Regions from separate parts of the Cytobacillus sp. FSL R7-0680 genome, predicted to be linked through region 3. Evidence: riboswitches for the same ligand, from Rfam matches in the RefSeq annotation. Region 3 holds a riboswitch; each other region holds the start of a gene.
What was found. Region 3 has a riboswitch for lysine ahead of MKY26_RS13330 (Na+/H+ antiporter NhaC family protein). Riboswitches for the same ligand answer to the same signal wherever they lie in the genome.
Positions count from the first base shown of each region.

Region 1: linked by a shared signal. The riboswitch ahead of MKY26_RS11300 (aspartate kinase) and the one ahead of MKY26_RS13330 (Na+/H+ antiporter NhaC family protein) in region 3 are both predicted to bind lysine.
Region 2: linked by a shared signal. The riboswitch ahead of MKY26_RS16775 (transporter substrate-binding domain-containing protein) and the one ahead of MKY26_RS13330 (Na+/H+ antiporter NhaC family protein) in region 3 are both predicted to bind lysine.

Region 1 is NZ_JBBPAO010000001.1:2,266,774-2,268,980, forward strand. Features, by position in the region: gene MKY26_RS11300 (aspartate kinase) at 1-868, opposite strand, end outside; lysine riboswitch at 1,023-1,203, opposite strand; gene uvrC (excinuclease ABC subunit UvrC) at 1,273-2,207, opposite strand, start outside.
Region 2 is NZ_JBBPAO010000001.1:3,368,635-3,370,841, reverse strand. Features, by position in the region: gene MKY26_RS16780 (methyl-accepting chemotaxis protein) at 1-755, shown strand, start outside; lysine riboswitch at 886-1,070, shown strand; gene MKY26_RS16775 (transporter substrate-binding domain-containing protein) at 1,200-2,045, shown strand.
Region 3 is NZ_JBBPAO010000001.1:2,674,202-2,676,408, reverse strand. Features, by position in the region: gene MKY26_RS13340 (DUF72 domain-containing protein) at 1-553, shown strand, start outside; gene MKY26_RS13335 (YunC family protein) at 615-917, shown strand; lysine riboswitch at 1,042-1,226, shown strand; gene MKY26_RS13330 (Na+/H+ antiporter NhaC family protein) at 1,399-2,207, shown strand, end outside.

The DNA of each region.
Region 1 (2,207 bases), 410 kb from region 3:
CATTTATATGTTCTTTCGCCAAGATTGAAAAGATGGATGAAAGGCTTATTAAAGGGTCTTTAATCCCTAGTACAGATACCCTTGTAATATCATCTTCAAAAGCAACCCCTCTAACAACTAAGTTCTCTTCCATTTCCGCAACCTCCTCTATAATTGTACCTTCTTCTCGTTCCATACTAGAACGTACTTCAAGCTTTACATTGTAATTTTTTGCAAACTCAACTGCTCTTGGATGTAGAACGCCTGCACCAAGATTAGCTAATTCAAGCATTTCATCGTATGAGATAGATGGAAGCTTTCTTGCATTTTTTATATAGCGTGGATCAGTTGTGAATACACCTGTTACATCGGTGTATATATCACATTTGTCCGCTTTTAATACTGCTGCAAGAGCTACGGCTGTTGTATCAGAGCCACCCCGACCTAATGTCGTTATTTGGCCAGTCTCACTTAAACCTTGAAAACCCGCTACGATAACAATTCTCCCTTTCTTTAACTCTTGTGAAACAGGTTTTGTGTCAATATCAGTGATTCTTGCGTCACCATGTACTGATTCCGTTTTAATCCCTGCTTGCCAGCCCGTATAGGAAGTTGCCTCATAACCTTTTGAATTTAGTGCAATTGTTAATAAAGAGATCGTAACTTGCTCACCTGTAGATAACAACATATCCATTTCTCTCTTACTCGGAGCGGGTGATAATTCTTTTGCCATACCAACTAATTGATCAGTCGTTTTGCCCATAGCCGACACAACAACAACGATATCATTACCATTATTTTTTTCTTCAATGACACGGTTGGCTACATTTTGAATATGATCAACCGAGCCTACGGAGGTTCCACCAAATTTTTGTACAATTAAGCCCACTTTTCTCCCCTACTTTCAAGTCATTCGTTTTTATTCCCTGCCGCCTGTATGTACAACCAACACATTTCTACCCATATTCGGCATAAAAAAAAGCAATGAGATGAAACCCATCCCATTGCTGTGTAGTCAAACGTATGAACAATCTACGTACACACAGTGAGATAGCCCTCCAAGACAGATAGTCTTGACAATCCTGCATTTATTCAATGCAGAACCAGCGAAGAAAATATTGAGTCTTTCTTCACTTCGGCGAATATTCCCTTTCAAAGTCCTTCAAACGAAGCTCAATCTTCTAAGGAACTTTTACTAATGAAACTCGCACCTCTACCTTCACTTTCAAGTTAAAAAGTGATTTGATATAAAGTTAAAAACACTATACCATATTTGTTTTTTTCAGACAATGTCTATTCATGTAACTTTTCATAAAGTTCTTGTGCAACTTTTAATGGTAAGCCAGATTCCCTAAGGTCTTCTACACTAGCTGATTTCATTTTTTTTACAGAACCAAAATCTTTTAATAACTGCTTTTTTCTTTTTTCCCCAATACCATCAATTTCATCAAGAAGTGACTGAAATGCACTCTTTCCACGAACTTGTCTATGAAATGTAATCGCAAATCGATGCACTTCATCTTGAATACGTTGTAATAAATAAAATTCCTGGCTATTTCGAGCGAGGGGAATGATCATTAATGGATTTCCATAAAGAAGTTGAGATGTTTTATGCTTATCATCTTTGACTAATCCTGCTAGTGGAATATCTAAACCGAGTTCATTCTCAAGCACATCTCGAACGACTTCAACATGTCCTTTTCCACCATCAATGATAATTAAATCAGGTAGGGGTAGCCCTTCTTTTAAAACCCGGCTATATCTCCGTCTCGTCACTTCCCTCATAGATTCATAATCATCTGGTCCTTTAACTGACTTAATCTTATATTTCCGATACTCCCTTTTTGCAGGCTTACCATCGATAAAGACAATCATTGCTGAGACAGCATCGGTACCCTGGATATTGGAGTTATCAAAAGCTTCAATGCGATAGGGTGTGTAAATTCCTAGCTCCTCACCTAAGCTTTCTATTGCATTCACCGTTCTTTTCTCATCACGTTCAATAAGCGAGAATTTTTCTTTTAAAGCAATCTTTGCATTTTTATAGGCAAGTTTCACTAGTTCTTTTTTTCTCCCTCTTTGAGGAATAAATATTTTTACATCCAAAAGCTGCTCAGCCATCGTCACATCAACAGAGTCTGGCAAGTAAATTTCCTTTGGTTTAAAATGATTAGCTTGTTCATAAAAACGGCCGAGATAGGTGAGCATCTCTTCTTCAGGCTCATTAT
Region 2 (2,207 bases), 690 kb from region 3:
TGAGTCAGTCTTTACAAAATACAAAAGAATCTGTTGCCATTTCAGAAGGTGTCGTAGAAAAGTCGGAGAATATGAATGAGAAAGTACAAGATGGTTTAAATAAGATAGTCGATGTTACATCGCATATGAATACTGTAAATACAACGATTAGTGTGACAGCATCGACGGTATCAGATGTTCATTCAAGTATGGAACAAGTGAATAAATTATTAGCAGGCATTAAACAAATTGCCGATCAAACTAATTTACTCGCATTAAATGCAGCAATTGAATCAGCAAGAGCCGGAGAGCATGGGCGAGGGTTTGCGGTCGTTGCAGATGAAGTAAGGAAGTTAGCTGAGCAAAGTGCTGAAATCACGGTGGCGATCTCTGAAGTGACGAATACTCTTTTCACTCAGTCTCTTGAAGCACGTAAAAGCTCTCTTGAAGGGGAAGGTGCTGTAAAGCAGGGACAAGCACTTCTAACAGAGATATCTGCCTTTTTCAACGAGATACAAACATCATTACAAGAAAACAACTTAGAGTTAGTGAGAGGTGTCAATGAAGTTTCCGCTGCCACAGAAAAATTTGAACAAATTCAAGAGCAGATTGAAAATATGGCAAATATATCAGAGGAGAACGCCGCAGCTACAGAGGAAATCGTTGCTATCATAGAAGATGAACATGAGATGGTGTCAAACGTAAATCATTCGGTAGCGGATATTAATCGTTTGAGCATACAGTTAAAAGAGTTAGCTTCAAGCCAACAAGCTTAACATTGGTAATTATGCTCTAATCAAAAGGTTGTGCGAAAAAAGGACCAATTTTCCATAGAGTTTATATTGACAGACGCTATTAAACTATTGTAGCCTAATAGATATCAAATTGAATAAACCTCACTTTTTCTGGTGGGGTAGAGGCGCGGTATTTAACAGTCTTTAGTAGAGTGATAAGGCATGATGAGACTAAAGAGAAGGAAATATCGCCGAAATGTGCTATACCCGTTTGTATAGCATGTTGGGTCTGCAGTGAATAATTGCAGGACTGTCTTAATAAATTTACCCGATTTATTAAGGTGCACTATCTCTAAAATGGGAAAAGTAGAGGATTTAGGCGGAAGAATAACAAGGACCTGAGTTCATCTCAGGTCTTTTTTTGTTATTCTTTTTCTTAATTCGGAATAGTTTAATTAGTAGAAAAATATATTAGGGGGAATAGAGATGAAAAAGAGATTTGCTTTACTAGCTATGGCTATAGTACTGAGTATGTTTCTAGCTGCTTGTGGTTCAAATGATGAGGCTGAAGGAAGCACAGGTTCAGGTGGAAAAGATAAAGACGTTTTTCGCGTAGGACTAGAGGCGGGTTATGCGCCATTTAACTGGACGCAAATGGATGATAGCAATGGCGCAGTAGCAATTGAAGGTAATTCAGAGTTTGCAGGCGGTTACGATGTTGAGATTGCGAAGAAGATAGCAGAAGGTTTAGGAAAAGAGTTAGTAATTGTGAAAACAAAATGGGATGGATTAGTACCATCATTAAGTTCAGATAAAATTGACGCTATTATTGCTGGTATGTCACCAACAGCAGAACGAAAAGAAACGATTGATTTTTCCGATAACTATTACGAATCTGATTTAGTCATGGTAGTGAAAAAAGGTGGCGATTACGAAAATGCCACATCCATTCAAGACTTCAGTGGGGCAAAGGTTACTGCCCAATTAAATACATTTCATTATTCAGTAATTGATCAAATTGACGGCGTACAACAGCAAACAGCGATGGAGAGCTTCCCTGCTATGCGTGTTGCATTAGAGTCTGGAATTATTGACGGCTATGTTTCTGAACGTCCGGAAGGTGTAAGTGCTTCAGCTGCTAATGATAACTTTGCGATGGTTGAATTTACTGAAGGATTTGAGACAAGTGAAGAAGATACTGCCATTGCAGTAGGGGTGAAAAAAGGTAGCGAATTAACAGATAAAATCAATGAAATCCTTGCAGATATTTCTGAAGAAGAGCAAAAAGAATTAATGGATGCTGCTATTGAGAATCAGCCAGCGGCAGAATAACTAAATGAGCCGGCTGCATGAGATGTAGCCGGTTTTATATCGAGAAGAAGGTTAGGAGAGACATGAGAAATAAACAACTAGGGTAGCGCATCCTCTCCGTCGTATTAAACCTTTGAAGCGCAAATCCTTAGCAGATTGATTGGTAATGGCCAATCATGATGA
Region 3 (2,207 bases):
TTATATAAGAGAAAATAAGTTAGCGATGGTCCTATTTCAATTTCCACCGTGGTTTAATTGTAAAAAGGAAAACGTGCAATATTTACGCTGGTGTAAACAGCAAATGGGAGAAATACCATGTGCTGTTGAATTTCGTCATCAGTCTTGGTATCAAGATGCGTTTATAGAAGGTACTTTAAATTTTATCAAGGAAGAGAAATGGATACATACCGTTTGTGATGAACCACAAGCAGGGGAGGGGTCTGTTCCAATTGTGATGCATACTTGCGGTAATCCAATTGTACTAGTCCGCTTGCACGGTCGTAATGTTCATGGATGGCAAAATAAAAAACAACCAAATTGGCGTGAAGTTCGCTATCTATACCGTTATAATCACCAGGAATTATTGGAGTGGGCAGAGCGATTAAAGCAATTACAAAAAGAGGCGAAGGAGGTCTATGTACTATTTAATAATAATTCTGGTGGTGACGCAGCGGATAATGCGAAGGAAATTCTAGAAATATTAGGAATTGAATATGAGGGATTAGCTCCAAAACAACTCGGTTTATTTTAACTAATGAGTACACCGAATCTCTACCTATAACATAAATTGTTAAAGGGAAGGGGGGACGGTCATGGTTGAATTAAAGCCTGTTATTTTGGATGGTCATACGTTTATGACTGTATCCGTTGAGCTGCCAAAAACTAATTTGTTAGTCGTATCAAATGATAAAGGATATATCATGTGTGGTGCATTAGACGTTGCGTTATTAAATGAAAAATTAAAAGATCGCCATGTCATTGCTGGTAGAGCAGTAGGGGTAAAAACGATTCAACAGCTAATAGATGCACCACTTGAATCAGTCACTTTTGCTGCAGAGGAATTAGGCATTAAAAAAGGGATGATCGGTAGAGAAGCGCTATTAAGAATGGTATAGGTTATAGTATCCTACTATATCTTAAAAATAATAAATTTATGAATATTTTAGGTTTTGATAGAGTTTTGCATAAATAATTATATTTTGATATAATGTATAACAATTGAATAATGCCTTATCAATCCGATGGGGTAGAGGCGCAAATCATCATTAGTAATCAATGTGAGGATGACAACAGTGAACTTTGATAAAAGGGAGATTTGCCGAAGCAAATAGGTACGTCAATATTTATTTGTTGGGGTTGCTCTTAATAGGAGTAACACTGTCATTATGGAGGTATATTAACCATAATGGGGAGCTACAGTCGTGATGGAGAATAACGTTACTTCTTGAAGGGTAATGATAGAATCTCTATCGTTACTCTTTTTTTATTATCAATTAAGGATCAAAGAAAAGTGGAGGATACCTTTCTCTGATCGTTAATTGATATGAGACGCATTCGTTCATGTCTATAGCTCCTATACTAATAGGAGGTCTTTTTATGACAGGTACATTTATTTCTGTGCTGCCACCTTTGGTAGCGATGCTTTTGGTTATACTAACAAAAAGGGTGATTCTCTCCCTTGGTTTAGGGGCGTTAACAGCAGCTATCATAATTGGAGGATATCAACCGCTAGATACGCTACAAATATTTTTCTCGTCGTTTATAGCACTTTTTATAACAGATGAAGGGTTAAATACTTGGAATATATTCATTCTATTATTCTTACTTATTCTTGGTAGCATTACTGCATTTATTTCACTATCGGGTGGTAGTCGTGCCTTTGGTGAATGGGCAATGAAGCGTGTGAAAACGAGAGTGGGTGCACAGTTATTAACCGTAGTTTTAGGTATGATTTTGTTTATAGATGATTATTTTAATGCGCTAACAGTTGGACAGGTATCTCGACCTGTTACCGATCGACAAAAAGTATCACGTGTAAAGCTTGCTTATTTAATTGATTCAACATCCGCACCTTTATGTGTTATTTCGCCTATATCAAGTTGGGGAGCATCAATTATCGCCTTAATTGGCTCGATTTTAGTGTCTCATAAAATAACTGATTATAGTGCTTTCTCTGCTTTCATGCAAATCATTCCGTTAAATTTTTATGTGTGGGCGGCAATCATAATGGTGTTTATCATTGTTGTTGGGCAAATTGACTTTGGTCCGATGAAGAAACATGAGAAACAAGCTATTGAACAAGGAATTCTATTTGATAAGAAGAAACAGTTGAAAGACGAAGTTCAAGAAGAATTACCTATTAGTACGAAAGGGACTGTTGGTCATCTTGTTTGGCCAATCATTGT